2 regions of the Kitasatospora sp. NPDC023176 genome follow, and region 2 is predicted to be linked to the other one. Evidence: riboswitches for the same ligand, from Rfam matches in the RefSeq annotation. Region 2 holds a riboswitch; the other holds the start of a gene.
The links. Region 2 has a riboswitch for glycine ahead of gcvP (aminomethyl-transferring glycine dehydrogenase). Riboswitches for the same ligand answer to the same signal wherever they lie in the genome.
Positions count from the first base shown of each region.

Region 1: linked by a shared signal. The riboswitch ahead of gcvT (glycine cleavage system aminomethyltransferase GcvT) and the one ahead of gcvP (aminomethyl-transferring glycine dehydrogenase) in region 2 are both predicted to bind glycine.

Region 1 covers NZ_JBVHIP010000042.1:44,586-59,871, reverse strand. The annotation lists gene ACZ3YL_RS36580 (TetR/AcrR family transcriptional regulator) at 1-58, opposite strand, end outside; gene ACZ3YL_RS36575 (NADPH-dependent FMN reductase) at 202-795, shown strand; gene ACZ3YL_RS36570 (MDR family MFS transporter) at 826-2,385, shown strand; gene ACZ3YL_RS36565 (hypothetical protein) at 2,411-2,560, opposite strand; gene ACZ3YL_RS36560 (L-serine ammonia-lyase) at 2,671-4,038, opposite strand; gene glyA (serine hydroxymethyltransferase) at 4,178-5,446, opposite strand; gene gcvH (glycine cleavage system protein GcvH) at 5,584-5,967, opposite strand; gene gcvT (glycine cleavage system aminomethyltransferase GcvT) at 6,067-7,188, opposite strand; glycine riboswitch at 7,433-7,539, opposite strand; gene ACZ3YL_RS36540 (enhanced serine sensitivity protein SseB C-terminal domain-containing protein) at 7,727-8,533, shown strand; gene ACZ3YL_RS36535 (enhanced serine sensitivity protein SseB C-terminal domain-containing protein) at 8,649-9,584, shown strand; gene ACZ3YL_RS36530 (ABC transporter permease) at 10,044-11,033, shown strand; gene ACZ3YL_RS36525 (ABC transporter substrate-binding protein) at 11,100-12,872, shown strand; gene ACZ3YL_RS36520 (ABC transporter permease) at 12,972-13,982, shown strand; gene ACZ3YL_RS36515 (ABC transporter ATP-binding protein) at 13,979-15,061, shown strand; gene ACZ3YL_RS36510 (ABC transporter ATP-binding protein) at 15,096-15,286, shown strand, end outside.
Region 2 covers NZ_JBVHIP010000025.1:125,377-140,662, forward strand. The annotation lists gene ACZ3YL_RS29040 (CPBP family intramembrane glutamic endopeptidase) at 1-78, opposite strand, end outside; gene ACZ3YL_RS29045 (glutamate-cysteine ligase family protein) at 159-1,664, opposite strand; gene ACZ3YL_RS29050 (hypothetical protein) at 2,041-2,613, shown strand; gene ACZ3YL_RS29055 (DUF5999 family protein) at 3,080-3,271, shown strand; gene gcvP (aminomethyl-transferring glycine dehydrogenase) at 3,464-6,364, opposite strand; glycine riboswitch at 6,465-6,596, opposite strand; glycine riboswitch at 6,598-6,701, opposite strand; gene ACZ3YL_RS29065 (PRC and DUF2382 domain-containing protein) at 6,925-8,001, shown strand; gene ACZ3YL_RS29070 (MFS transporter) at 8,211-9,695, shown strand; gene ACZ3YL_RS29075 (DNA polymerase IV) at 9,845-11,230, opposite strand; gene ACZ3YL_RS29080 (SanA/YdcF family protein) at 11,303-12,025, opposite strand; gene ACZ3YL_RS29085 (MerR family transcriptional regulator) at 12,126-12,770, opposite strand; gene ACZ3YL_RS29090 (bifunctional nuclease family protein) at 12,995-13,471, opposite strand; gene ftsR (transcriptional regulator FtsR) at 13,563-14,258, opposite strand; gene ACZ3YL_RS29100 (FHA domain-containing protein) at 14,441-14,983, opposite strand.

The DNA.
Region 1 (15,286 bases), on a different contig from region 2:
GCTCCCAGAGTGAGGGCTGGGGGCGGTCGTCCCCGGTGGGGGCCTGCTGAGCGGGCATGAGGGCGGGCTCCTTCCGGCTGGGAGGTCTCACCGTACCACTCATGTGTACGCCGTATCTGGCCAGTGGACGACGTACGCGTCAATGTGTACGTTGTATCCATCGCCAATACGGCGTACACATCGTCCCGGAGGGGGATTCCCATGTCCACGGAGCAGCGCCTGAAGGTCGCCGTCGTCCTCGGCAGCACCCGCGACGGCCGGTTCGGCCCGGTCGTCGCCGACTGGCTGATCGGCCACCTCGACGCCCGCGGCGACATGACCGCCGACCTGATCGACCCGGCGGCCACCCCGCTGCCCACGGTCATGCCGTCCTGGGGTGGCGAACTGCCCCCCGGCGACGTCGAGTTGCTGGAGGCCGTGTCGCCCCGACTGGCCGCCGCCGACGCCTTCGTGTTCGTCACGCCCGAGTACAACCACAGCTTCCCGGCGGCGCTGAAGAACGCCATCGACTGGCACAACCAGCAGTGGCACGGCAAGCCGATCGGCTTCGTCTCGTACGGCGGGCTCTCCGGCGGGCTCCGGGCCGTCGAGCAACTGCGGCTGGTGATGGCCGAGTTGAACGCCGTGACGATCCGCAACACGGTCAGCTTCCACGGCGCCGCGCAGTGCTTCGACGCCGACGGCAAGGCGAAGGACCCGGCCGCCGATGCCGCCGCCACGACCATGCTCGACCAACTGGACTGGTGGGCCCGGGCGTTGCGGCAGGCCCGGCAGACCCGCCCGTTCGCGGCCTGAGCCCGGGGCCCGGGGAAAGGGGGAACGGTCATGACCACGGAACCGCTGGGCGAACGCCCCAAGCCGCCGCTGCTCGGCGTGATCGGGCTGATGCTCGGCATCTTCCTGGCGGCCCTCGACGGGCAGATCATCGGCACCGCGCTGCCGACCATCGTCGGCGACCTCGGCGGGCTGGAGCACCTCTCCTGGGTGGTCACCGCCTACCTGCTCACCTCCGCCGCCGCCACCCCGCTGTGGGGCCGGCTCGGCGACCTGTACGGGCGCAAGGGCGCCTACCAGTGGTCGGTGGCGGTCTTCCTGATCGGCTCGATGCTGTCCGGACTCTCGCAGGACATGGGCCAGTTGATCGCCTTCCGGGCCCTCCAGGGGGTCGGCGCGGGCGGCCTGATGGTCGGCGCGCTGTCGGTGATCGGGGTGCTGGTGCCCGCCTCCGACCGGGGCCGGGTGCAGTCGGTGATCGGCGTGCTGATGCCGATCGCCTTCGTCGGCGGGCCGCTGCTCGGCGGCTTCCTCACCGACCGGCTCAGCTGGCGCTGGGCCTTCTACGTCAACCTGCCGGTCGGGGTGTTCGCCCTGCTCGCGGTCGGCGCCGCGGTCCGGCTGCCGAAGGCGGAGCGGATCCGCGCCCCCTTCGACTGGGCCGGGGTCGTCCTGCTGACCACCGGCATCCTCGGGCTCACCCTGGTCAGCAGCTGGGGCGGGACGACGTACCCCTGGACCTCGCCGCTGATCCTCGGGACGGGCGCGGTCGCGGTGCTCGCGCTGGCCGGCTTCGCCCGCGCCGAACTGCGCGCCCCCGGACCGCTCGTCCCGCCCGCGCTGTTCCGCAACCGCAACTTCACGGTGGCCCAGGTGCTGGGCTTCCTCACCGGCGCCGTGATGCTCGCCCTGATCGGCTACCTGCCGCAGTACCTCCAGTTCGTCCAGGGTGCCTCGCCGACCACCGGCGGGCTGCTCCTGCTGCCGCTGATGCTCGGCATGATGGGCACCCAGCTGGTCACCGCCCGGCTGATGAGCCGGCCCGGCGGCGAACGGCGCTACCCGCTGCTGGGCGGGGCACTCGCCCTGGCCGGGGCCGCGCTGCTGCTGCTCCTGGGCACGGACACGCCGGTGGCACTGGCGTCCGGGCTCACGGCGGTCGCCGGGATCGGCATCGGCCTGCTGATGCAGAGCACCATGCTGACCTCGATGGGCGCGGTGCCGCCCCAGGACATGGGCGCGGCGATGGGCGTGGTGACCCTGCTGCGCAGCGTCGGCGGCTCGCTCGGCATGGCCGCCCTGGGCGCGGTCTACACGGCCCGGCTGACCGCCGGCCTGGAGGCCCGGCTGAGCCCGGCCGAGGCCGCCCAGCTGACCGGTGGCGGCGGACTCACCCCCGCCTCGCTGACGGGCCTGCCCCAGGCCGTCCGGGACGCCGTCGGCACGGCGGTCACCAGCGGGCTGCACGGCACGGTGGCGGGCGGTATCGCCCTGGCGGCGGTGGCGACGGCGGTGGCCTGCCTGGCCCGGCCGAACCCGGGGCCGAGCCCGGCGTCGAAGGGCTCCGAGGCGCCGGTGAAGGACGTGGCGGAAGCGGCGGTACGGCCGTAGCGGCACCGTACGGCGGTGGCCCGGGTCACCCGTTGCGGGAGCGCCTGAAGCGCACCGCGGCCGTCACGACCGCCAGGACGACCGAGCCCAGCAGGATCGTCACGGCGGGCCACAGCGGATCGCCCATCGCCACGGCCGACCAGAACCCGCGGATCCCCGCACCGATCATTCTCATGGCCCGCACCGTACCGCCCGCCCGCCCCCGGTACGGGTCCGCCCCCGGTACGGGTCGGCCCCCGGGCGGTACGGGGTTCCGCCCGGGGGCCGGCCGTCAGCCGTCCGAGGTCAGCACTCGATGACGTTCACGGCGAGGCCGCCGCGCGAGGTCTCCTTGTACTTGATCTTCATGTCGGCCCCGGTCTCCTTCATCGTCTTGATCGCCTTGTCCAGCGAGACGTGGTGGCGCCCGTCGCCGCGCAGCGCCATCCGGGCCGCGGTGACGGCCTTGACCGAGGCCATGCCGTTGCGCTCGATGCAGGGGATCTGGACCAGGCCGCCGACCGGGTCGCAGGTGAGGCCGAGGTTGTGCTCGATGCCGATCTCGGCGGCGTTCTCGACCTGCTCGGGGGTGCCGCCGAGGACCTCGGCGAGGCCGCCCGCGGCCATCGAGCAGGCGGAGCCGACCTCGCCCTGGCAGCCGACCTCGGCGCCGGAGATGGAGGCGTTCTCCTTGAAGAGCATGCCGATGGCGCCGGCCGCGAGCAGGAAGCGGACGATGCCGTCGTCGTCGGCGCCCGGGATGAAGTTCAGGTAGTAGTGCAGGGTGGCGGGGATGATCCCGGCCGCACCGTTGGTCGGGGCGGTGACCACCCGGCGCCCGGAGGCGTTCTCCTCGTTGACCGCCATCGCGTAGAGGGTCACCCACTCCATCGCGTTGGCCGGCCCGATCCCCTCGGCGCGCAGCGCCCGGGCCGCGGCGGCGGCCCGGCGGCGGACCTTCAGCCCGCCCGGCAGGATGCCCTCGCGGGTCATGCCGGCCCGCACGCACTCCTGCATCACGGACCAGATCTCCAGCAGCCCGGTGCGGATCTCCTCCTCACTGCGCCAGGCCTTCTCGTTCTCCAGCATCAGGCCGGAGATCGACAGCCCGGTCTCCCGGCTGAGCCGCAGCAGCTCGTCGCCGGTGCGGAAGGGGTACTTCAGCACGGTGTCGTCGGGCTTGACCCGGTCCGCGCCGATCGCGTCCTCGTCCACGACGAAGCCGCCGCCGACCGAGTAGTAGGTCTTCTCCAGCAGCGTCGAGCCGTCCGCCGCGTACGCCCACAGGGTCATCCCGTTGGCGTGGTACGGCAGCGAGCGGCGCCGGTGCAGGACGAGCTGGTTGTCGGGGTCGAAGTCGATCGGGTGCTCGCCGAGCAGGTTGATCCGCTTCTCGGCGGCGATCCGCTCGACGTCCTTGTCCGCCTGGTCGACGTCGACGGTGCGGGGCGAGTGGCCCTCCAGGCCCAGCAGGACGGCCTTCGGGGTGCCGTGGCCGTGGCCGGTGGCGCCGAGCGAGCCGTACAGCTCGGCGCGCACCCCGGTCACCCGGTCCAGCAGGCCTTCGGAGCGCAGCCGACGGGCGAACATCCGGGCGGCGCGCATCGGGCCGACGGTGTGGGAGCTCGACGGGCCGATGCCGATGGAGAAGAGGTCGAAGACGCTGATGGCCACGGGGACGTCCTTGTCTGGGTCTCGTGGAAGGACAAAGCGGTACATGGGACGGGGCACCGCGCGTACTGTCCAGTGTGCGCGGTGCCCCGGAAACGGCAGGCGGCCGGCCGGCGTGAGGCCGGTCACCCGCCGCCGATGATCAGAGGTTCGGGTAGAGCGGGTACTTCTCGGCCAGGGCGGTGACCCGGGCCTTCAGCGCGGCGGCGACGGTCTCGTCGAAGGCGGGCTTGAGCGCCTCGGCGATGATGTCGGCGACCTCGCGGAAGTCCTCGGCCTGGAAGCCGCGGGTGGCCAGGGCCGGGGTGCCGATCCGCAGGCCCGAGGTGACCATCGGCGGGCGCGGGTCGTTCGGGACGGCGTTGCGGTTGACGGTGATGCCGACCTCGTGCAGCCGGTCCTCGGCCTGCTGGCCGTCGAGCTGGCTGTTGCGCAGGTCGACCAGGACCAGGTGGACGTCGGTGCCGCCGGACAGCACGGAGGCGCCGGCCTCGGCGACGTCGGCCTGCAGCAGGCGCTCGGCGAGGATCCGGGCGCCGTCCAGGGTGCGCTGCTGGCGCTCCTTGAACTCCTCCGAGGCGGCGACCTTGAAGGCGACGGCCTTGCCCGCGATGACGTGCTCCAGCGGACCGCCCTGCTGGCCGGGGAAGACCGCGGAGTTGATCTTCTTGGCGTACTCGGCCTTGGACAGGATGACGCCGCCGCGCGGGCCGCCCAGAGTCTTGTGGGTGGTGGTGGTGACCACGTCCGCGTAGGGCACCGGGTTCGGGTGCAGGCCCGCGGCGACCAGGCCGGCGAAGTGCGCCATGTCGACCATGAGCAGCGCGCCGACCTCGTCGGCGACCCGGCGGAACGCGGCGAAGTCGAGCTGGCGCGGGTAGGCGGACCAGCCGGCGATGATCAGCTTCGGCTGGTGCTCCTTGGCCAGGCGCTCGACCTCGGCCATGTCGACCTGGCCGGTCTTCTCGTCGACGTGGTACGCGACCACGTTGTAGAGCTTGCCGGAGAAGTTGATCTTCATGCCGTGGGTCAGGTGACCGCCGTGGGCCAGGTTCAGGCCCAGGATGGTGTCGCCCGGCTGGATCAGCGCGAACATCGCGGCGGCGTTGGCCTGCGCGCCCGAGTGCGGCTGGACGTTGGCGTGCTCGGCGCCGAACAGGGCCTTGACCCGGTCGATCGCGATCTGCTCGACCACGTCGACGTGCTCGCAACCGCCGTAGTAGCGGCGGCCGGGGTACCCCTCGGCGTACTTGTTGGTGAGCACCGAACCCTGGGCCTCCATGACCGCCACCGGGGCGAAGTTCTCGGAGGCGATCATCTCCAGCGTGGTCTGCTGGCGGTGCAGCTCGGCGTCGACCGCGGCGGCGATCTCCGGGTCGAGGGCGTGCAGGGACTGGTTGAGAACCGTCATGGTGTGGTCTTCCCGGGAGGAGGATCAGGGGTGCCGTGCGAAGCGCGCCCTCGGCGGGGCGGCGGCGGGCGACGGGTGGCCGGAGAGCCGGCGGGGCGGGACGGACCGCCGCGCGGCGGTCCGTCCCGGTGGGCGGCTCAGCCCTCGGCGTGGGTGAGCGCGTTGTACTCGTCGGCGCTGAGCAGCGTGTCGGTGGCCTCCACGCGGACCTTGAACAGCCAGCCGCCCTCGAACGGGGCGCTGTTGACCAGGCTGTTGTCCTCCAGGACGTCCTGGTTGACCTCGGTGACCTCGCCGGTCACCGGGGAGTACAGGTCGCTGACGGACTTGGTCGACTCCAGCTCGCCACAGGTCTCGGCGGCGGTCACGGTGTCGCCGACCGCGGGCAGCGCCACGTAGACGATGTCACCGAGCGCGTCGGCGGCGTGCTTGGTGATGCCGACCGTGGAGACACCGTCGGCGTCGGCGGCCGTCAGCCACTCGTGCTCCTTGGTGTACTGCAGGTGCTGGGGGTTGCTCATGGCGTCATTCTCCAGGATGGGAAGCGGGTACGACGCAGCGGGCCGCCGCACGGACGGCTCCGACGTGCGTCGATGGGAAAACCGGGGGCTGCGAGGGCCTCAGCGGGCGCGCTTGTAGAACGGCAGCGCCACGACCTCGACCGGCTCGTGCCGGCCGCGCACGTCCACCGCGACGGCGGTGCCGGGGGCGGCGTGGGCCGCGTCGACGTAGGCCATCGCGATCGGCTTGCCCAGGGTCGGGGACGGCGCGCCCGAGGTGATCCGGCCGATCGGGGCACCGTCGGCGGAGACCACGGTGTACTCGGCGCGGGGGACCCGCTTGCCCTCGGAGACCAGGCCGACCAGCACCTTCGGCGGGTTGGTCTCGGCCGCGGCGGCGGCCTGCTCCAGCGCCTTGCGGCCGACGAACGCGCCCTCGTTGGTGGTCTTGTCGAAGCGGACGACCCGGCCCAGGCCGGCGTCGAACGGGGTCAGGTCGGTGGACAGCTCGTGCCCGTACAGCGGCATGCCCGCCTCCAGGCGCAGCGTGTCGCGGCAGGACAGGCCGCACGGGACCAGGCCGCGGCCCTCGCCGGCGGCGGTCAGCGCCTGCCAGACCGGCTCGGCGTCGGCCGGGGCGCAGAAGATCTCGAAGCCGTCCTCGCCGGTGTAGCCGGTGCGGGCCAGCAGCACCTCGCGGCCGGCCACCGTGGCGGGCAGGATCGCGTAGTACTTCAGGCCGGGCAGGTCGGCGTCGGTCGTCCCGGCCAGGATGCCGGTGGCCTCCGGGCCCTGGACGGCGATCAGCGCGTAGGTGTCGCGGTCGTCGGTGACGACGGCGTCGAAGCCCTTGGCGCGGGCGATCAGCTCGTCCAGCACCAGCTGGGCGTTGGAGGCGTTGGCGACGACCAGGAAGGCGTCCGCGCGCAGGCGGTAGACGATCAGGTCGTCCAGGATGCCGCCGTCCTCGGCGCAGATCATGGTGTAGCGGGCGCGCAGCTCGCCGAGTGCGGAGACGAAGCCGACCAGCGCGTGGTCCAGCATCTCGCCGGCCTGCGGGCCGGTGACGGTGATCTCGCCCATGTGCGAGAGGTCGAACAGGCCGGCCTTGGTGCGGACGGCGAGGTGCTCCTCGCGCTCGCTGCCGTAGCGCAGCGGCATGTCCCAGCCGGCGAAGTCGGTCATGGTCGCGCCGAGGGCGCGGTGCAGCGCGTCGAGCGCGGTCAGGCGGAGGGACGACATGGCCAGGAACTCCTCGGTCGGGGCACTCAGGGGTGCACGCGCCGGACCGGACCGCTCGGGGCCGACCCCGCGCGCGGGCATGCGGCGGCGTGGGTCTCCCCATCTGTCGTCGAACCTGAGAGCTTCACCGCCCACCTGCCCGCAGCCGGTTCCAGCATCGGCTGGTTCCAGCATCGGGGACAGGACGGCGGCTTGCACCGTGGGTGGGCGCACGGCGGGGCCGTGCGCCGCTTTCCAGATGTGCCTAACCCGCGCGGTAGGGGGGCCTGAGAGATTCCGGGGAGGACTTGCTCCTTCGGCGCCGGCCGTGCCCCCGCGAAGGGGCACTCCGGGCTCTCCCGCGCGGGTTCGAGCGGCCGGTGTGGAGTTGTGGGGGCCCGCGGCGCATGCCGTCGGACGCGCACATCATGGCACGTCCTCGCGGAGGACGGGAGAGGGGACCCGGTCACACGACGCGCGTTCGGGGCCGAGCCCTAAACTCTTGCGCGTCGGCGCAGCAATGGGCGGCCGACCCGGCCGCGGGCCGGATCGGCGGCGCATGGAGTACCCGGTGGAGCAGCAGCAGGGGTGGGGCGGGCCGCAGGCGGCGCCGTCGGGCGGGGCGTGGCCGGCGAACGAGCTGGAGCAGGTGCTGACGGCCGCGTTGGGCGACCCGGGGGCGACCCCGCGGGTGGTCGAGGTGCTGGCCCGCAGCCAGGTGTGGATCCCGCTGCCGGCCGGGGGCGACCCGGGCGGGCAGGCGCTGGACCTGCCGACCATCGAACTGGCCGGGGCCCCGTACGTGCCGGTGTTCTCCTCGCAGGAGGTGTTCCTGCAGCAGGCGCCGGGGATGCCCTTCGCGGTCGCGCCGGCCTGGGAGTTCGCCCGCGGGCTGCCGCTGGGCGTGGGCATCGCGGTCAACCCCGAGGCGGCGGTGGGCATTCCGGTGCCGCCGCAGGGGGTGGCCGAGCTGCGCCGCGGCCCGCGCGAGGACCGCTGGGAGCACACCGCGAACGCGCCGGAAGGGCCGACCGGTGGCCGGGTGGCGCTGCGCGAGCCGGTGCCGGGCGAGGACCCGGAGCACTTCCTGGCCGTCTGCCGAGCCGAACTGTCGACCCTGCCCGGGGTGTTGACCGCGCGCCGGGCGCTGGCCAGCATCGAGGGCGAGCCGACCGTGATGTTCGTCGGGGTCCAGTTGGATCCGGCGGCCCCGGCCGACCCGGGCGCGGTGAACGAGGCGCTCGGGCGGGCACTGGGAACCGCCCCGCTGCCGGGGGGCGTCCACCTCGTGCTGCTCGACCTCGCCGACGACCCGGTGGTCGAGTGGCTGCTGACCCGGGTCATGCCCTTCTACTCGCGGGTGTGAGCGGGGATCCTTCACAGGCACGTCGCCGTGGCGGCGGCCGGTGCCGCGCCATAGGGTGCGTGCAGGCGGCTGACGGGCCGGCGGGTTCAGGAAAGAGGCGCGGCGAGGTGGGCGCATGAGTGCGGGAACGGGAGCGGCCGGGGTGCCGGGGCCCTGGGGCCAGGCACCGGCCGGGCCCCCGGCAGCGGATCCGGGCGTGTTGGAGCAGGCTCTGCGCGAGGTCGCGCCGGAGCGCTACGACGCGTACGAGCGGCTGCTGCACGCGCTGGCCGAGGGCCGGGTCTGGATGCTGCTCTGGCACGGTACGCCGGGCAGCCCGGACGCGCAGTACGGGAACATGGAGATCAGCGGCCACGGCTACGCGCCGGCCGTCACCTCGCCCGAGCAGTTGACGGCCTCCGGCTGGGCGCGGGCCCACGAGGTCATCTCCGGGCGGGAGATCGCCGCCTCGCTGTACCGCACCCGTTGGGGCCTGTGGCTCAACCCGCACGCGCCGGGCGGCGGGGTCGGGGTGCCGTGGGCGGACCTGCGGCGGGTCGCGGCGGGCCTGGACCGGCTGCCGGCCGGTCCGTTGAAGCTGAGCGAGCCGCAGGTGAACGCCCAGCAGTTCTTCGCCCTGCTGGAGCGGCAGGCCGGTGAGGTGCGCGCGGTGCGGGCGCTGCGCCGGGCCTGGGTGCAGCCGGCGGTGGGGGAGCCGTACCTGGCGATCGGCCTGGACCTGTACGAGAGTTCGCCGCCGGCCGTGGAGGCGGTGCGGGCGCTGATGCAGCGGGCGATCGCGGTGGCTCCGGAGGGGCTCGCGGTGTCCACGGTGGCGATGGCGGACGAGTACGACCCGGTGGCGCTGTGGATGCGCGCGAACGCCCGGCCGTTCTTCGACCGGGAGGCGGGCCGACCGCAGACCGGTCCGTACCCGCCGGTGCCGCCGCCCTATCCGGGGCAGTCGATGCCGGGGCAGCCGACGCCGGGGTGGTCGTACGGCGCCCAACAGCCCGCGCCGGGTTGGGGTCACCAGCCCCAGCGACAGTGGCCGGGCTACCCCGGCCGCTGATTGCCGAAACCGGCTATTGCCAAAGTCTCGGACACGAAGCCGACTTGATCTGCCATCAGGTCGGCTTCGGTGGTTTCCGGACGAATTTTCCACCGTCGCCGCCGACGTATCTTGACATGGCTCTCACACCCGTGTGAAGAGGTATATGCCGGAGACCGGCGAGGTGCATGCGGGCAGATCACAGTTGGGCATCTGTCGGTTGTCAGGGCTGGCGCAAGCCAGTTCGGATGGCAGAGAGTTCTGCGCAACGCACCGCGCGTACTGGGAACCCCACGAAGGTGAACGCGCACGCCGACCGCTCGATCCACGCGACGCCCATCCCGCGTGGAGGCAGTGCCCGTGCACGACGCACTGCCGCGACCACCTGCTCCTAGCACCTCCGCACGTCCGCAGCCGTACCGCCGAACCGGCGCCCGGCACCCGTGGGCCGGCCACCGTCGGCGAGGGGACCAACTGACCATGACCGCACCCATCACAACCGCCGGGAACGAACCCGAGGCACCCGCCTCCCCGAGCCCGGCCACGACGATCGAGGGCCGTTCCCTCGGTCGGATCGCCTGGACCCGCTTCAAGCGGGACAAGGCCGCTGTCGCCGGCGGCATCGTGGTGATCCTGCTGATCCTCCTGGCCGTCCTCTCCGGGCCGTTGGAGTCCCTGTTCGGGCTCAACCCCGACCAGCCCAACCCGGACCTGCTGGACGCCGACCTCGGTGGACTCCCGCTCGGCGACTGGGGCGGGATGAGCGGGGACCACCTGCTCGGCGTCGACCCCCTGCAGGGCCGTGACCTGCTCTCCCGCGTGGTCGACGGCTCCTGGGTCTCCCTGCTGGTCGCCTTCGGCGCGACCGTGCTGTCCAACACCATCGGCACCGTGCTCGGCGTGATGGCCGGCTACTACGGCGGCTGGGTGGACACCCTGATCAGCCGGCTGATGGACGTCTTCCTGGCGTTCCCGCTGCTGCTGTTCGCCATCGCGATCTCGGCCTCGCTCCAGGGCGGCGCGTTCGGCCTGCACGGCCTCCCGCTGCACATCCTGGTGCTGATCTTCGTGATCGGCTTCTTCAACTGGCCCTACATGGGCCGGATCGTGCGCGGACAGACCCTCTCGCTGCGCGAGCGGGAGTTCGTGCACGCGGCCCGCAGCCTCGGCGCCCGCGGCCCGTTCATCCTGTTCAAGGAACTGCTGCCCAACCTGGTCGGCCCGATCCTGGTCTACTCGACCCTGCTGATCCCGACCAACATCCTCTTCGAGGCCGGGCTGAGCTTCCTCGGCGTCGGCATCCAGCCCCCGCAGTCCTCCTGGGGCGGCATGCTCGCCGACGCGAAGAACTACTACCAGGTGGACCCCCAGTACATGGTGGTCCCCGGTGTCGCGATCTTCATCACCGTGCTCGCCTTCAACCTGCTCGGCGACGGGCTGCGTGACGCCCTCGATCCCAAGAGCAACTGACCCGAGAGCCACCGGCTCCGCGTCAGGTCCTCCCTCCTCCACATCCTCAAGGGGTTGATCTCACCCATGCGTAGGTCCCGTACCGCCGTGCTGACCGCCGTGGCCGCTGCCGCGGTCCTGGTCGTCACCGGCTGCTCATCCAGTTCCAAGAGCAGCGGTGGCAGCTCCTCCTCCTCGGCCGACGCCAGTGGCGGCGGTGCCGACGCGGCCACCAAGCAGGTCGTCAACGCCTCGGACAAGAAGGGCGGGACGGTCACCTACGAGATGAAGGGCACCCCGGACTCCCTCGACCCGGGCAACACGTACTACGCGTACATCTACAACTTCTCGCGCCTGTACGGCCGTCCGCTGACCACCTTCAACCCGGCGGCCGGCGCCGACGGCAACAAGCTGGTCCCGGACCTCGCCGAGTCGCTGGGCCAGCCCAGCGCGGACGGTCTGACCTGGACGTACAAGCTCCGCGCGGGCCTGAAGTACGACGACGGCACCGCGATCACCTCCAAGGACGTCAAGTACGCCGTGGAGCGCTCGAACTTCGCGCCCGAGGTGAACTCCAACGGCCCGACGTACTTCCACGACCTGCTGGTCGACAACCCGACGCCGTACCAGGGCCCGTACAAGGACAAGACCGGCGACCTGAAGTCGATCGAGACGCCGGACGACACCACGGTCGTCTTCCACCTGCAGCACCCCTTCGCCGACTTCGACTACCTGGTCAGCGCCCCGCAGACCGCGCCGGTCCCGCAGGCCAAGGACACCGGTGCCGACTACGTGAAGCACATCGTGTCCTCGGGCAGCTACAAGTTCGAGTCCTACGAGGACGGCAAGCAGGCCGTCCTGGTGCCGAACACCAACTGGGACAAGAGCACCGACCCGATCCGCAAGCAGCTCGCGGACAAGATCGTGCTCAAGATGAACATCGACCAGGCCACCATCGACAAGGACCTGATCGCCGGCAACGCCCAGGTCGACCTGGTGGGCGGCGGCGTCGACCCGCAGACCCAGGCGCAGATCCTGCGCGACCCGAAGCTCAAGGCCAAGACCGACAACGCCTACGGCGGCCGCCTGGTCTACATGGCGATCAACACCAAGGTCGCGCCGTTCGACAACATCGAGTGCCGCAAGGCCGTCCAGTACGCGATCGACAAGGTCGCGGTGCAGACCTCGCTCGGCGGCCCGATCCGCGGCCAGGTGGCCAACACCGTGCTCCCGCCGGACATCCCGGGCCACCAGGACTTCAACCTGTTCGAGACCAAGGACAACAAGGGTGACCAGGCCAAGGCCAAGGACGCCCTGAAGGCCTGTGGCAAGGACGGCGGCTTCAGCACCGTGCTGTCCGCCCGCACCGAGCGCGCGACCGAGGTCGCCGCGGCCACCGCGATCCAGGCGCAGCTGAAGAGCATCGGCATCAACGCCGAGATCCAGCAGTTCCCGCAGGGCAAGTACCTGACCGACTCGGCCGGTGCCCCGCAGTACACCCAGGACCACAACATCGGTCTGATGATGATGCAGTGGGGCGCCGACTGGCCGACCGGCTACGGCTTCCTGCAGCAGATCGTCGACGGCCGCGCGATCAAGGCCTCCGGCAACAGCAACCTGGCCCAGCTCAACGACCCCGCCGTCAACAAGATGATCGACGACGCGGCCGTCAACCCGGACCGGGCCGCCCGCGAGAAGATCTACGGCGACATCGACAAGAAGGTCATGGAGTCCGCGGTGTACGTCCCGCTCACCGACTTCAAGGTCTTCCTGTACCGCCCGGACAGCGCGACCAACATCGCCTCCACCCCGGCCTTCTCGGGCGAGTACGACTACCTGAACATCGGCACCACCAAGTAAAGAGCCTGGCTCCGCATCCCTGAAGGCAGGTGAAGGCAGCGGCGCCCGCCGCCGTCCGGCAGATCCCGGACGGCGGCGGGCCGCCGGAGCCGCCCAACTGTGTTTGCCTACATCATCCGCAGGATCCTCGCGGCCGCCGCGCTGCTGGTCGTCGTCAGCGCGGTCACCTTCGCGATCTTCTTCCTGCTCCCGCGCATCGCCGGTGAGACCACCGACCAGCTGGCCGCGCAGTACATCGGGAAGAACCCCTCGCCCGAGGCGATCCAGGCGGTCAAGCAGAACCTCGGCTTCGACCAGCCGCTGTACACCCAGTACTGGAACTTCCTGAAGGCGCTGGTCAGCGGCGCCGAGTACAAGTTCGGCCCGGAACCGGCCACCTGCCACGTGCCCTGCTTCGGCTACTCCTTCAAGAACCACCTGGAGGTCTGGCCGGAGATGACCAGCCGGATCCCGGTCACCATCTCGCTCGCCATCGGCGCGGCGGTGCTCTGGCTGGTCTCCGGCGTCACCACCGGCGTGATCTCCGCCCTCAAGCCGCGGTCGATCTTCGACCGGCTCTCCATGGGCATCGCCCTGGCCGGCGTCTCGCTGCCGGTGTTCTTCACCGGCGCCCTGCTGCTGACCGTGTTCAGCTACGAGTGGCCGATCCTGGACAACCTGGAGTACGTCGACTTCACCGCCAACCCGCTGATGTGGGCCCGCAACCTGATCCTCCCGTGGATCTCGCTGGCCTTCCTCTACTCCGCGCTCTACGCCCGGCTCACCCGCGCCGGGATGCTGGAGACGATGAGCGAGGACTACATCCGCACCGCCCGGGCCAAGGGCCTGGCCGAGCGCAAGGTGGTGGTCAAGCACGGGCTGCGCTCCGCCCTCACCCCGATCGTCACCATCTTCGGCATGGACCTCGGCCTGCTGCTCGGCGGTGCGCTGATCACCGAGCAGGTCTTCTCGCTCAAGGGCATCGGCCAGTTCGCCGTCCAGGCGATCTCCGACAACGACCTGCCCAAGATCCTCGGCGTCACCCTGCTCGCCGCCTTCTTCATCGTCGTCTGCAACCTCGTGGTCGACCTCCTGTACGCGCTCGTCGACCCCCGCGTGAGGCTCTCGTGACCGACCTCCAGAAGACCCCGGCGGCCGCCCCGGCCGACGCCGACCGGCCCCCGCTGGGCGACCCCTTCCTGTCCGTCCGCGACCTCCGGATCCACTTCGACACCGACGACGGCCTGGTCCGCTCGGTGGACGGGGTCAGCTTCGACCTGCACAAGGGCCGCACCCTCGGCATCGTGGGCGAGTCCGGCTCCGGCAAGTCCGTCACCTCGCTCGGCATCATGGGCCTGCACCGCTCCAAGCGGGCCCGGATCAGCGGCGAGATCCGGCTGGACGGCGAGGACCTGATCGCGGCCGGACCGGACCGGGTGCGCCAACTGCGCGGCCGCGAACTGGCGATGATCTTCCAGGACCCGCTCACCGCGATGCACCCCTACTACACCGTCGGCGCGCAGATCGTCGAGGCGTACCGGGTGCACCACCCCCAGGCCACCAAGAAGCAGGCCCGGACCCGCGCGATCGAGATGCTCGACCGGGTCGGCATCCCGCAGCCCGACCGCCGGCTGGACGACTACCCGCACCAGTTCTCCGGCGGCATGCGCCAGCGCGCGATGATCGCCATGGCCCTGGTCAACGACCCCTCGCTGCTGATCGCCGACGAGCCCACCACCGCCCTGGACGTCACCGTCCAGGCGCAGATCCTGGACCTCATCCGCGACCTCCAGGAGGAGTTCGGCTCCGCCGTCATCATCATCACCCACGACCTCGGGGTGGTCGCCGAGCTCGCCGACGACATCCTGGTCATGTACGGCGGCAAGTGCATCGAGCGCGGCCCCGCCGAGAGCCTCTTCGACGCGCCCGAACACCCCTACACCTGGGGCCTGTTGGGCTCGATGCCGCGCTTGGACCGAGAGCTGCAGGAGCGGCTCGTCCCGGTCAAGGGCACCCCGCCCAGCCTGATCAACGTGCCGTCCGGCTGCGCCTTCCACCCGCGCTGCCCGTACGCCGCCCTGACCGGCGGGCGCTCCACGAGCGAGGTCCCGGTCCTGGCCGAGGCCGGGCCCGGGCACGTCGCGGCCTGCCACCTGCCGGTCGGCGAGCGGCACCGCATCTTCGCCGAAGAGATCGCGCCCCGGCTGTGAGCCCGGCCTCGTACCACCTTTCTGGAGAGAACCGATGACGGACACTCAGGGGGCCACCCTCCCTTCGCCGGCGCCCGCCTCCGACCGCGAGCCGCTGCTGAAGGTGACCGGCCTGACCCGGCACTTCCCGATCCGCGGCGGACTGCTGCGGCGCCAGACCGGTGCGGTGCGGGCCGTCGACGGCATCGACTTCACCGTCAACGCCGGTGAGACGCTGGGCGTCGT
Region 2 (15,286 bases):
GAGGACGATCAGCAGTTCCACGCCGAGCAGGCGGCGGGTGGGCGACGCGCTCTCCGGCGCGGTCGGGCGGGTCGTCACGGGCGCTCCATCGAACGGATGATCGCTCCGGCGGTCGGCCGACGACCGGAGCGATCATCCTGACACAGCGGGCGGTGCCCCTAACCGACCGGCCAGGTGTGCACCGGCTCGCCCCCGCGCATGTGCTCGGCGTAGCGCCTGGTCATCGCGGCGAGCGCGGCCGGGCGGTCCATCCCGTACTGCTCGCGCAGCCGGTGGAAGGTCGCGCTCTGCCAGGCCGCGCCATTGGTGCGGCGCAGGCAGCGCTGCTCGATGATCCCCAGGTAGCGGTCCCGGTCGGCGGGCTCGACGCCCCACTCGTCCAGGCCCTGGTAGGCCATCGGCAGCAGCTCGTTGAGGACCAGGTCGACCGCCGACACCGTCTGCAGTCCGCCGCCGCGGCCGGCCCGGCCGGGACGCGGCCACTGGAACACCGCGTCGATGCCGTACCGGGCGCCCTGCCGGAAGTTCTCGTCCGCCCGCTCGAACGGCAGCCTGGTCCAGACCGGCCGGGGCTGCTCGGCGAGCACCCGCACCAGCCCGTAGTAGAAGGCGGCGTTGGCCAGGGTGTCGGCCACCGTCGGTCCGGCCGGCAGCGCCCGGTTCTCCACCCGGAGGTGCGCGACCCCGCCGGAGACGTCGTACACCGGCCGGTTCCAGCGGTAGATGGTGCCGTTGTGCAGTCGCATCTCGGCGAGCCGGGGCGCCCCGCCGGAGGCCACCACCTTCAGCGGGTCCTCGTCGTCGCAGATCGGCAGCAGCGCCGGGAAGTAGCGCAGGTTCTCCTCGAACAGGTCGTACGCCGAGTCCACCCAGCGCTCGCCGAACCAGGTGATCGGGCGCACGCCCTGGGCCTTGAGCTCCGCCGAACGGGTGTCACAGGCCTGCTGGAACAGCACCGGACGGGTCTCCCGCCACAGCTCCCGCCCGAACAGGAACGGGGAGTTGGCGCCGAGCGCGAGCTGCGGCCCGCAGATCGCCTGGGCGGCGTTCCACACCGAGGAGAACCGCTCCGGGGTCACCTGGAGGTGCAGTTGGAGGGAGGTCGCGGCGGCCTCGGCGACCATGGTGATCGACTCCAGCTGGAGGTGTTCGACACCCTCGATGTCCAGCGCGATGTCCTCCCCCCGGGCCGCCAGGATCTGGTCGCTGAGCAGGCTGTACCGCTGGTTGTGGCTCATCGCGTCCAGCCCGGTGTGGTCGTTCTCCAGGGTCGGCAGGATGCCCACCATGACGATCCGGGCGCCGGCCTCGGCGGCCTGCCGGTCGGCGTAGCGCAGTCCGGTGTCGATCTCCTCGCGCAGTTCCTCGAAGACGTGCCCGCAGAGCCGGTGCGGCACGATGTTCACCTCGATGTTGAACTGGCCCAGCTCGGTCTGGAAGTCGCTGGAGCCGATCGCGCTCAGCACCTGGGCGTTGCGCATCACCGGCAGGCCCTGCTCGTCGGCCAGGTTGAGCTCGATCTCCAGCCCCATCACCGCCCGCGGCCGGTCGAAGCGGTCCTCGCGCAGCATCCGCCCCAGCGCGTCGAGGCAGGCCTGGAGCTTGAGCCGGTACTGCTGCCGATCCGCGAGATCCGCCCGAGTCGCCACGACCTTCTCGCCCACGGTCCCCTCCTCCTGAGACACCCGGCCGGTCGACCGTGCCAGCATCATGCCCACCTCGAAGATCGATACCCGAATGCGCCGACTGGCTTGCAATGCAAGGGATCTGACGGCTATTCAGGCAATCTGCAGACTTGCCCGGCGCCACCGCCTGTGATAAACAGATCACCCTGTGCATTTGTTCGATGAATTCGCTGAGTTCGCACTGCGCTCCGGCCGGTCCGCCTCCCGCCCCGAGGCCCTCGTCGACGGCGGCGACCGCGCCGGCACCGCGATCCTGCACAACCGGACAAGGCCGGGCCCCGTCACCGTAGACGCACCGCGCCGCGCCGGTATGCCGCACTCGCACGCCGATCTCGCTTGGAGAGGCGGACCCGCCATGACCCTGCAGACCCCCCAGCCCCCACCCAGCGCCCTGCGCGCGGTGCTGGGCGCGCTCGACTCGGAGACCGCGCTGCGCCAGCCCGCCGCCGCCGCGCTGCGTCACCCGTCCGGTCCACTGCTCCCCGCGCACCCGCTCGCGGTGCACGTCCTCGACGGCCCGCACCCGGAACTCCCCCACGCCCGCCGGACGGGCTGGCGCTTCCTGATCAAGGACGGCCCGGAGGTGGCGGCCGCCGCCGAGGTGGTGCAGAGCGCCGAGGGCCACACCTTCTCCCACTTCACCGCCGGCCCGTACCTCTCCTCCACCGTCCGGGCGCTGCGCGAGGCCTGGCAGCTCGCCCAGAGCTCCCGCTCCCGCTGCCAGCCCCGGCTGCTGACCTTCCCGGGCCAGTACGCCACCGCGCTCTGGCTGCACGGCCCCGACGCCGGCCCGGCCACCGACCTGCTGATCCCGCTGGCCCCGGCCCCGCTCGGCGTCACCGCGCACCGTGCCTACCCGGCCGCCGAACTGCTCCCGCTGCTCGCCCGCGCCCCGCTCGCCCGGCCGCTGCTGCTCGGCTCGTCCTGAGCCCGCGTCACCCGCCGCACCTGCCGCCGGGCACCGCGCCCGGCGGCCCTTCGCCGTGCGCTCCGACGCCCCCGGATCTCCCGGGGCCCTCACCGGCGGCCACCGGCGGCCGCTGACGGCCGCTGACGCCCTCACCCGAACGGCTACCACCCGGACGGGCCGCCCGCCATGGCCCCACCGGGCCATCCCCCGCCTGACCCACCGGTGCGCGTTTTCCCCCGGGCCCCACCTGAACGGGTGATCTCTACCCGGGAGTTGTGGCGCATGTCACGAAATCCCTGCGCGCACGACCGCGGATGCCGACACTGGGAAGCAGCGTGGAAGGACCACCTGTCCTACCCACTGGAGCGCCGGTCCACACCTGGTCGGCGCGCGGACAGGATCCGACCACCAGGCGGCTCCGGACGGCTCGACCTCCGGTGACCGCACCACGGGGAGGATCGCAGAGCGAAGCGAGGGTACGCGTATGTGCCAGCACCGTCCTGATTGCCCGACGGCCGAGTCCGAGGACCGCGAAGCGGCCGTACCGGTGGCCTGCCACCCGGAGCAGGGCTGGAGCCTGCTCTGCAACGGCGTCGTCCTGTTCGAGGACACCGGAGAGCTGCTGCCCGACGGCCGGGTGATCGGCCCGCGCCGCCCCGTCGCCCACGCGGCCTGAGCCGAGGCGGCCCGACGACCGTACGGCCGGAACCGTACGGCCCGGGGCCGCCCGACGGGGGCAGCCGCCGACCTGAGAACGAAAGGGCAGGGCCCTGGCAGAAACGTTCTGCCAGGGCCCTGTCGCGTTCCCGCTCGGCTGATCAGCCGCCGAACCGATCAGCCAATCGGCCGATCAGCCGGCGCACTCGTCTCAGACGCCGTACTCGTCCAGCGGCGGGCAGGAGCAGACCAGGTTGCGGTCGCCGTACGCGCCGTCGATCCGGCTCACCGGCGGCCAGTACTTGTCCGCCGGGTTCACACCCGCCGGGAAGACCGCCTCCTGCCGCGAGTAGCCGTGCGCCCAGTCGCCGGCCAGCGTGGCGGCGGTGTGCGGGGCGTTGCGCAGCGGGTTGTCGTCGGCGGCCCACTCACCCGAGCCGACCTTGTCGATCTCGCCGCGGATCTCGATCATCGCGTCGCAGAACCGGTCGATCTCGTGCAGGTCCTCGGACTCGGTCGGCTCGATCATCAGCGTGCCGGCCACCGGGAAGGACATCGTCGGCGCGTGGAAGCCGTAGTCGATCAGGCGCTTGGCGATGTCGTCCACCGTCACGCCCGTGTCCTTGGTCAGCGGACGCAGGTCGATGATGCACTCGTGCGCGACCAGCCCGCCCGGACCGGTGTAGAGCACCGGGAAGTGCGGGGCCAGGCGCTTGGCGATGTAGTTGGCGTTCAGCACCGCGACCTGGGTCGCGCGCTTGAGCCCCTCGCCGCCCATCAGCCGGACGTACGCCCAGGAGATCGGCAGGATCGCCGCCGAGCCCCACGGCGCGGCCGAGATCGGGCCGACGCCGGTGGCCGGGCCGGCCTCCTCCTGCAGCGGGTGGTTCGGCAGGTACGGCGCCAGGTGGGCGCGCACCGCGACCGGGCCGACGCCCGGGCCGCCGCCGCCGTGCGGGATGCAGAAGGTCTTGTGCAGGTTCAGGTGCGAGACGTCCGCGCCGAACTTGCCCGGCTTGGCCAGGCCGACCAGGGCGTTCAGGTTGGCGCCGTCCACGTACACCTGGCCGCCGGCCTCGTGCACCAGGGCGCAGATGTCGGTGATCTGGGTCTCGTACACGCCGTGGGTCGACGGGTAGGTGACCATCAGCACCGACAGGTTGTCGCGGTGCTGCTCGATCTTGGCCTTCAGGTCCTCGACGTCCACGTCGCCGTCGACCAGGGTCTTCACCACGACGACGCGCATGCCGGCCATCACCGCGGAGGCGGCGTTGGTGCCGTGCGCCGAGGACGGGATCAGGCAGACGTCGCGCTGGGTGTCGCCGTTGGCGTGGTGGTAGGCGCGGACGGCCAGCAGGCCGGCCAGCTCACCCTGGGATCCGGCGTTCGGCTGGATCGAGACGGCGTCGTAGCCGGTGACCTCGACCAGCTGGCGCTCCAGCTCGCGGATCAGGGTCAGGAAGCCCGCGGCCTGGTCGACCGGCGCGAAGGGGTGCAGCTGGCCGAACTCGGGCCAGGTCACCGCCTCCATCTCGGTGGTGGCGTTGAGCTTCATGGTGCAGGAGCCCAGCGGGATCATGCCGCGGTCCAGCGCGTAGTCCCGGTCCGACAGGCGGCGCAGGTAGCGCAGCATGGCGGTCTCCGAGCGGTGGCTGTGGAAGACCGGGTGGGTCAGGTACTCGTCCTCGCGCAGCAGTGCGGCGGGCAGCGCGTCGGCGGCCTCGGCGACCTCGACCGCGGGGACGCCGAACGCGGCCCAGACGCCGGCCAGGTGCTCGCGGGTGGTGGTCTCGTCGGCGGAGACCGAGATCCGGTCCTCGCCGTCCTGGAACACGTTGATGCCGTTGGCGCGGGCGGCGGCGGCGATCTCGGCGGCGCGGCCCGGGACGACGGCGGTGACGGTGTCGAAGAACTCGCCGTGCAGCAGCTCGACGCCGCCGGCCCGCAGGCCCTCGGCGAGGGCGGCGGCGTAGCGGTGGGTGCGCCGGGCGATGTCGGCCAGGCCGTCCGGGCCGTGGTAGACGGCGTACATCGAGGCCATCACGGCGAGCAGCACCTGGGCGGTGCAGATGTTGCTGGTGGCCTTCTCGCGGCGGATGTGCTGCTCGCGGGTCTGCAGCGCCAGGCGGTAGGCGCGGTTGCCGTCGGCGTCGACGGAGACGCCGACCAGGCGGCCGGGCAGCGAGCGGGCGTACTCGGCGCGCACCGACAGGTAGCCGGCGTGCGGACCGCCGAAGCCCATCGGCACGCCGAAGCGCTGCGAGGTGCCGCAGGCGATGTCGGCGCCCAGCGAGCCCGGGGACTTGAGCAGGGTCAGCGCCAGCAGGTCGGCGGCGACGGCGACGATCGCGCCCAGCCCGTGCGCCTGCTCGATCACCGGGGTGAGGTCGCGGACCACGCCGGTGGCACCCGGGTACTGCAGCAGCACGCCGAAGACGCCGCGCTCGGCGATCTCGGCCGGGATGCCCTCGGACAGGTCGGCGACGACGACCTCGACACCGGTCGGCACGGCGCGGGTGTTGATCACCGCGATGGTCTGCGGCAGGGTCTCGGCGTCGACCAGGAAGACGCCGCCCTTGACCTTGGTGACGCGGCGGGCCAGCGCCATCGCCTCGGCGGCCGCGGTGCTCTCGTCCAGCAGCGAGGAGCCGGAGGTGGGCAGACCGGTCAGGTCGGAGACCAGGGTCTGGAAGTTGAGCAGCGCCTCCAGGCGGCCCTGCGAGATCTCTGGCTGGTACGGGGTGTAGGCCGTGTACCAGGCCGGGTTCTCCATGACGTTGCGCAGGATCACCGGCGGGGTGAAGGTGCCGTAGTAGCCCAGGCCGATCATCGGCTGGAGCACCTGGTTGCGGCCGGCCAGCTCGCGCAGCTCGGCGAGGACCTGCGCCTCGCTGCGGCCGCCGGGCAGGTCCAGGGCGGTGATGGAACGGATCGCCTCGGGAACGGCGGTGGCGGCGAGCTCGTCCAGCGAGCCGTAGCCGACGGACGCCAGCATCTTCTCCTGCGCGGCGGCGTCGGGGCCGATGTGGCGGTTCTCGAAGGGGCTGGCCAGCTCAAGCTCGGTGAGGGTCGAGGCGCTGGTGGGGCGTCCCGCGTTCGGCTGGGCGTTCATGGTGGTCGAGGCCTCCTGGTCACGGACCGGCGGGGGTACGCACGCCGGCCGACGCCGCTGCGGACAGCGGACCGGCCTGGGCGGACGGACCCGAAAGGCCTCCCCCTCTGTCATCGGGACCTGAGAGCTTCGCCCGCACGTCGCGCTGTGGCGCTCCGTCGGCTTGCACCGTCGGTGAGGGTGGTGATCGCCGGCTCCCGCGCCGACGCTCCTGCCCTGCTTTCCAGAGTGACCTATCCCGCACGGTACGGATGCCTGAGAGATTCCGGGGAGGAGTTGCTCCTTCGGCGCCTCGACCAGCGGTTTTCGCTGTCGGGGACTCTCCCGAGCGGGCTCGGCAGTCGCCGCCCAGGGTACCAGCGGGCGGCCTTCCGATCACGGGTGCGTCGGGTCACTCCGGGTCTACGCGCGTCCCCCGGACGGAGCAGCGCCGACCCGTCCGGCCGCACCCCGGTCGCGTCCGTCCGGTTCATGGCTTTTGGTGTGAAGTGGCGGACGGAACGGGTGCTCCGGCCGCCTTACCTGCGGGAGTTCCGCAAGCGCAGCGCTTGGAGGAAAGAGTGCAGACCGACATCGACCCCCGAGACCTCATCGGCCACAAGGCGGTCGATCGCAACGGAGACAAGATCGGCACAGTCGACGAGGTGTACCTGGACGACGCCACCGGGCAGCCGGAGTGGGCGGCCGTCCGCACCGGCATCTTCGGCCGGGACGCCTTCGTCCCGCTCACCACGAGCGAGTTCTCCGGCGAGGAGCTCCGGGTGCCCTACGACAAGTCGCTGGTGAAGGACTCGCCGGACTTCGGCGTGGGTCAGCACCTGTCGCCCGCCCAGGAGCTCCAGCTCTACCGCTACTACGGCCTCGACACTCCGGTGGACGGCCGTCCGGCCGCCGGGGAGCCCGGCCGGGCCGCCCAGCCCGACCTCGACTTCGGCACCACGTCGGCCGCCGAGGCCGCCAAGGCCGCCAAGCCGCTCGCCTTCCACTCCGCCGAGCCCGGCCCGACCATGACCACCACCGCCACCACGACGACCACCAGCACCGACACCGCCACGGAGGCCCACGTGCGGACCCTCAGCGCCCCCGCACCGATCGTCAACGGCACGGTGGCCGCGTCGGCCGCCACCCCGGTGGTCGAGCCGAAGCGCCAGCCCGTCCCGCCCTCGGTGGACCCGGCCGGCACCGCCGCCGCCTCGGCCCCCAACGGCCCGGTCGAGATCACCTGCCGCGAGGAGCGCCTGGACATCACCACCGAGTGGCACGTCCTGGGCACCGCGAAGCTGCGCAAGTACGTGACCAGCGAGCAGGTCGAGCGCCGCGTCCCGGTGGTCCGCGAGCGGGTCCGGGTGGAGCGGATGCCGGTCGGCGACGCCGAGCGCGCCTCGCTCACCGAGAAGGAGATCGCCGAGGCGGTGGAGGAGGTCACCCTCCGTGAGGAGCGGCCGGTGGTCCGCAAGTACCTCGCCCCGATCGAGCGGGTCCGCCTGGTGGTGGAGCGCTACACCGCGGAGGAGGTCGTCCAGGACGAGCTCCGCCGCGAGCACGTCGAGGTCCACGACGACACCGCCGAGGCCGCCGAGCCGGCCCCCCCGGTCACCGACGGTACCCACCCCGCCGCGCTGCGCCCCCTGGCCTGACCGGCCCGCACCAGCAAGGGCTCCGGACTCCGGTCCGGGGCCCTTTGCCGTGCCCGCCCTCACACCAGCCCGGCACCAACCCCGCCCCCGGCCCGCCGCAGGCAAAATCTTCACCTTTGCCAAACCTTAACCACTCGATATTTGACACTCTGAAGTATCTCCCTGCACAGTTACTTCAGTTCATTCACTATGTACGGGAGGAAGCAACCGTGAGTGAGGCACCACAGCCCACCACCGCGGCCGAGAAGCAGAGCAACGCCCGGGTCCTGCCGGCCCTCATCCTGGCGATGCTGTCGTTCAGCGTGGTGCAGACCGCGGTCGTACCGATCCTGCCGTCGCTGGCCAAGGAACTGGACGTCTCCGGCTCCAACATCACCTGGCTGATGACGGCCAACCTGCTGTCCGCGGCCGTGCTGACTCCCCTGCTGGGCCGCTTCGGCGACCTCCGGGGCCGCAAGCCCATGCTGCTGATCTCGCTGGCCGGCCTGGTCGCCGGGTCGGCGCTGGCGGTCAGCACCCACTCCTTCACCTGGCTCATCGTCGCCCGTGTCCTGCAGGGCGCCGGCGGTGGCGTGATGCCGCTGGCGATCAGCATCGTCCGTGACGAGCTGCCCAGGCAGAAGGTCACCGGCGGCGTCGCCGCCATCAGCGCCTCGATGGGCGTCGGCTCCGGACTCGGCCTGGTCGCGACCGGCCTGCTGCTGGAGCACTGGAACTACAAGTCGATCTTCTGGATGGGCCTGGCCTTCGGCCTGCTCGCCGTCGCCCTGGTCGCCTTCCGCGTCCCGTCCGACCCGGTCACCGACAAGGAGGGCGGCGCCGACCCGCTCGGCGCCATCACCCTGGCCGCCTGGCTCTCCGCCCTGCTGGTCGCGGTCAGCCAGGGCAACCACTGGGGCTGGACCTCCACCAAGACCCTCGGCCTGTTCGCCGTCGCCGCCGTGGTCGCCCTGATCTGGGGCGTCATCGAGACCAAGGTCGCCCACCCGCTGGTGGACCTGAAGATGATGGGCCGCCCGGCCGTCGCCTTCACCAACCTGTCCGGCCTGCTCATCGGCTTCGGCATGTACGGCTCGTTCATGGTCATCAGCAACTTCGCCCAGACCCCGGAGAAGCTGGCCCACTACGGCTTCACCGCGACCGTCCTGCACGCCGGCGTGATGCTGCTGCCGTCCGCGATCGGCTCGATGGTGGCCGCCCCGGTCGGCGCCATGCTGATCGCCCGCCGCGGCCCCCGCCTGCCGCTGGTCCTCGGCGGCGTCCTCGGCGCGATCGCGATGGCCTACCTGGCCCTGCGCCACAGCGCCGAAGGCGACATCTACACCGCCTCCGCCATCTTCGGCCTCGGCATCGGCCTCGCCTTCGCCGCGATGCCGGCGTTCATCAACGGCGCCGTCCCGGTCGAGCAGAGCGGCATCGCCAACGGCATGAACTCCGTGCTCCGCACCGTCGGTGGCGCGATCGGCACCGCCGTGATGACCGCCATCCTGACCGGCGACACCATGAAGTTCCCGATCAAGCTCCCGGTGCAGCTGCCCACCCTGGACGCCTACAAGCACGCGTTCTGGACCACGGCCGTCGTCTGCATCATCGCCGGCGCCGTCCCCTTCCTGATCCGCAGCGTCAAGCCGGCCGTCACCGGCGGCCCGGCCCGGCAGGACTCCAGCCCCGAGCTGGCCAAGACCGACGCCTGACGAGGCGTCCGGCCCGCGCGCTCAGGGACAGGACGCGCGGGCCCGGCCTCCGCTCGGTCGCGAGGGCATCACGACCGTCCGGGGTCCGGCACGGTATGCGGCCCCACCCGGTACTCCTACCGGGTGGGGCCGTTCCGCGTTCTCCCGCCTCACTCGCCCTCGGCGCCCGGTTCCTCGACCTGCCGCAGCGGCAGCGGCCGGGCCGGCTCCAGCGCCGGGTCCTCCACCGCGAAGGTCCGCACCCGCCCCGGCCCGCTCCACGGCGTCTCGAACCGTACGGTCACCCGCCCGACCCCGCTGCCCTGCACCCAGCCCGGCCCCAACTCGGCGTGCCGGACGTCCTGTCCGGGCATCCAGCGCCGCACCACGACCTCCTCCGGCTCCTCCTCGGCCACCGCCGCCTCGGCGGCCTCGGCGTGCTCCACCGCCTCCTCCCGCAGCGCCTGCGCGAACAGGTCCTCCTGGGTGTAGTCGGCCAGTTGGGCCACGCCCACCCCGAGCAGCCGGACCCCGCCGGTGATGTCCACCTGCTCCGCCAGACGCCGCGCCGTCGCGGTGATCACCGTCTCGTCGTCGGTGGGCCCGCCCAGGGTCTCCGAGCGGGTCAGCGTCGAGAAGTCGAAGCGCCGCACCTTGAGCACCACCGTCCGCCCCGAGCGCCCGGCCGCCCGCAGCCGCCGCACGCACCGCCCGGCCAGCGCCTCCACCTCCCGCAGCACCCGGTCCCGGTCGGCCAGGTCCACCTCGTAGGTGTCCTCCACCGAGACCGACTTGGCGTCCTGGTCGGCCACCACCGGCCGCTCGTCCAGCCCTATCGACATCTGGAAGATCCCGGCGCCGTGCGCCCGCCCGAGCAGTTGGACCAGCTCCGCCTCCCCCGCCTCCGCCAGGTCGGCCACCGTGCTCAGCCCGGCCCGCCGCAGCACCTGCTCGGTGGCCGGCCCGATCCCGGGCAGCGCCCGGACCGGCATCGGCCCGAGCACGGCCCGCTCCTGCCCGGGCTCGATCAGCACCAGCCCGTCCGGCTTGGCCTGCTCGGAGGCGATCTTCGCCATTAGCTTGGAGCCCGCCGCGCCCACCGAACCGGTCAGCCCGGTGAACCGCTGGATGTCCGCCCGCAGGTCCTCCGCCAGGGCGAGCACCAGCCGCTCCCCGGTCTCGTGGTCCGTCTCCGCCAGCACCGGACCGTACGGACCGGCCTCCAGGTCGACGAAGGCCTCGTCCAGGCTCAGCGGCTGCACCAGCGGCGACAGTTCGCGCAGCAGCGCCATCACGATCTCGCTGTTCTGCCGGTACGCCTCGAACCGCCCGGCCAGGAAGGCCGCGTTGGGGCACAGCCGCCGCGCCTGCGCCATCGGCATCGCCGAGTGCACCCCGAACCTGCGCGCCTCGTACGAGGCCGTGGAGACCACCCCGCGCCCGCCGAGCCCGCCGACGACCACCGGTTTGCCGCGCAGGCTCGGCTTGGCCGCCTGCTCCACCGCCGCGAAGAAGGCGTCCATGTCGAGATGGATGATGCTCGGCAGAGATCGCACCCGCCGATCATCGCGCACGGGTCCGACAGTACGTACGAACCCGGCCGACGCCCGGTGGCCGGCGACCCGCCGCTACTCCTCTGCGGGCCGGGCCAGCGCCTTGGGGATGCCGTCCTCCTTGGGCCCGAGGAACACCGGGTCCGGCCGCAGCCAGACGTTGACCGCCGCCTTGCCCGCCCCGGCGACCTCCCGCAGCCCGCCGTACAGCCAGGTGCTGTCGTGCACCTCCGGCACCCCGACCGCGTACGAGCGGATGCCCGCCGCCTCGCACAGCGCCAGCGCCCGCCGGACGTGGAAGTCCTGGCTGACCAGCACCGCGCGGTCCACCCCGAAGATCCGGTGCGCCCTGGTGCAGGAGTTCCAGGTGTCGAAGCCCGCGTAGTCCCGCACCACCCGGTCCGCCGGGATCCCGTGCTCGGTCAGGTACCGGTACATCGCGTCCGGCTCGTCGTACTCGGTCCGCCCGTTGTCCCCGGTCACCAGGACGGCCTTCACCTTGCCCTCCCGGTACAGGTCCAGCGCCGCCACCAGACGGTGCTCCAGGTAGGGCGACGGCTTGCCCTGGTCCAGCCCTGCGCCGAAGACCACCGCCACCGGCGCCGACGGCGCGCTCTCCACGGTGCCCACCCGGTCCCCCGCCGTGATCCACAGCCAGGCGCTGGGCGCCAGCGCCAGCGAGCACAGCAGCGTCGCCGTCTGGAAGACCCTGCGCTGCGTCCGGCGCTCCCGCAGCCGCGCCCGCAGCCCCCCGGCCCGACGCCGCAGCAGCCCCGATATCCCGGTGCCGACCTCCACGTGCCCCTCCCTCGATCGCTTCGCCAGGCAACACGACGAAGCCGTGGGCCGGAACGGTTCCCCGTCCGGGCCCACGGCCCCGTCGAAAACGATCGCCCGGTCAGACCGCCCGGTTGCGCCGCTGCGCCAGCTCGTCCGCCGGGTCGTTGCCGACCAGCGTCTCGCCGGTGTCGGTCCGTTCCCCGTGCAGCCGCCCGAGGGTCAGCTCCAGTTCGTGCCAGACCGCTCCCACCGCGATGCCGAACACTCCCTGACCACTCTTCAGCAGATCGACCACCTGCTGCGGCGTGGTGCACTCGTACACCGTCGCTCCGTCACACATCAGCGTCAGCCCGGCCAGGTCGGCCCGGTCGGCGGACTGCAGATGGGCGACGGCCACCCGGATGTTCTGCAGCGAGACGCCCGCGTCGAGCAGCCGCTTCACGATCTTCAGCAGCAGGACGTCGAGGAAGTTGTAGAGCCGCTGACTGGTCGCCGGGTACGCAGTGCGGACGCTGGGCTCCAGCAGTCCGGTGCGGGCCCAGTAGTCCAACTGGCGGTAGGTGATGCCGGCCGCCGCACAGGCCGTCGGGCCGCGGAAGCCGATCAGTTCGGAGGTCGGGGCCAGCCGCTCGATCGCGGGCTGGCCCGGCTGTACGGCCGGAAACCTGCCCGTCCTGGGCAGGTCCGACACGGTGCGGGCGGTACGCGGAAGGTGCACGGCGCACAGGCCTCCCACGGCCGCGTCATCGCCGGTGCTGCTCATGCCTACCTCCGTCCACTCGTGCTGCGGGCAACCCGACTGCGGGCATCGGCCACCCGGACAGCCACTCCTGACGGTAGGCAGTCCCCTATGACCCGTCAACGATCGCCACGCCGGGCCAGACAAACCACTTCACTCAGGAGAGTGGTTTTTCGTGCCCCTAGTGTGGGTAGATGGACGTTTTTTGGCAAAACGGCGCGCGCACCAGCTGATCCGCCCCGTCCGCACTACTGCGGACCGCCGCCCCCGAAGTCCTCGGGCGACACCTGGTCGAGGAACTCGCGGAACTTCTCGACCTCGTCCTCCTGCTCGTCCGGAATCGCGATGCCCGCCTCGGCGAGCACCTCCTCGCTCCCGTAGATCGGCGTGCCGGTGCGCAGGGCGATCGCTATCGCGTCGGACGGCCGGGCACTCACCTCGACCCCGCCGGCGAACACCAGCTCGGCGTAGAACACGCCCTCCCGCAGGTCGGTGATCCGGACCTCGGTGAGCTGCTGGCCGAGCGCTTCCAGGACGTCCTTGAACAGGTCGTGCGTCAGCGGGCGCACCGGAGTCATGCCCTGCTGGGCGAAGGCGATCGCGGTCGCCTCGCCGGGGCCGATCCAGATCGGCAGGTATCGATCTCCCCCGACCTCCCGAAGCAGCACGATCGGCTGGTTGGAAGGCATCTCCACCCGGACACCCACGACGTCGAGCTCATTCACACAGGCAACCCTATGGCTACGACCCCGGATATGAAAGCGCAGGGCCGACGCCGCTGGTCAGCGCGGTGCACCGGTCCTGCGGAGGGCACCCCTAACCCCGGGACCGCAGACCGGCCTGGACCATGGCCGCGTGCAGCCGCACCGACAGCGTCGCCAGCTCCCTCGCGGTGGCCTCGGCGTGCGCCCGGGTCTGCGGGTTCCGGTGCCGCCGCAGCGGCGCCACCACCTGCTCCACCAGCGCGATCTCGCGGTCCGCCGCCGCCTTCATGGCCCTCAGGTGCCGCGGCTCCAGCCCGTACCGGCCGAGTTCGGCGACCAGTCGGGCCACCTGCAGGGCCTCCCCGTCGTACCCACCGTCCGGGCCCGGCACGACCAGCCCGTACGCCTCCCACTCCGCCAGCTGCGGTTCGCCGGCCTCGGCGGCGGCGAGCAGTTCGGCCCGCCCCAGCCGGACCCCGGAGGGGACGTCGGCGGAGGCGACCAGTTCGCGGTCGGCCTCCTCCAGCGGCCCGGGCCGGGCGTCCGCGGCGGGCGGCAGCGCGGGCGGCGCCTCCCCGCGCTCGATCGCGTCCAGGTGCTCGCGGATCACCCGCAGCGGCAGGTAGTGGTCCCGCTGCATCCGCAGGACGTAGGCCAGCCGCTCCACGTCGGACGGGCTGAACTTGCGGTACCCCGAGGGAGTGCGCTGCGGCTCGACCAGCCCCTCCGCCTCCAGGAAGCGGATCTTGGAGATGGTCACCTCGGGGAAGTCGTCGCGCAGGAAGGCCAGCACCGCGCCGATGCTCAGCAGTTCGTCACCGCCGCGCCGCCGGCCGACGGGCCGGTCCGACCGGACCGGCTGCCTGGGGCCCGCGACCACCCCGCGCCCGCCCCGGTCCGCCAGCGGACCGGACGACGACGCAGGGTTGGCCGCCCCGAGAGAAGAGGAAGGGGTATTCGTATTCACTCGGGCTCCCACCGACGTTGGTTTCAGTACCCCCGGTTGTGGCCGGCGAAGAACACCAGCCGGTACTTCCCGATCTGCACCTCGTCGCCGTTGTTCAGCGGCACCTCGTCGATCCGCTCCCGGTTGACGTAGGTGCCGTTCAGGCTGCCCACGTCCGCGACGCTGAAGCCGGCCTGGGTGCGGCGGAACTCCACGTGGCGGCGGGAGACGGTGACGTCGTCCAGGAAGATGTCACCCTGCGGGTGACGCCCCGCCGTGGTGACGTCCGAGTCCAGCAGGAACCGGCTGCCCGAGTTCGGGCCGCGCTGGACGATCAGCAGCGCCGAGCCCGGCGGCAGCGCGTCGATCGCCGACAGCACCTCGGCCGACAGCGCCGGCGTGGTGCCGGTGCCGGTCGTGGCGGAGGGGTCGTAGGACTCCAGGCCGGAGATCGAGATCGTCGAGGTGGTCTCCACCGCCCCCTCCGGCAGCAGGCCGCCGCGCAGCGCGGTGCCGCAGTTGGAGCAGAAGCGGGCCGCGGCCGGGTTCTGGTTGCCGCACCTGGGGCACGGAGTGGGGCCAGCCATGTTCACAGCCTCCTGGCGCGGCACACCCGACGGGTTGTGCCCGGCGTACGGGTCCGGGGCAAACCCTCCACCAGAGGTTGAGGGTCCTGACGGGAAACCTATGCGCGGGTCGCCGGAGGGGTCAACCGACGCGCCGTAGCCCGCCGGATTCCCCGCGTACTGCGCGGCGCCGTCCCGGTACAGCTGCTGTCCGGCGTACGGCGCGGCCTCGGGGGCGGGGCGCATGCCCGGCACGGCGGCCTCGTCCTCCGACCGGCGGTGTCGCGCGGTGGGCGCCTCGACGGCGGCCGCGTCGCGACCCTT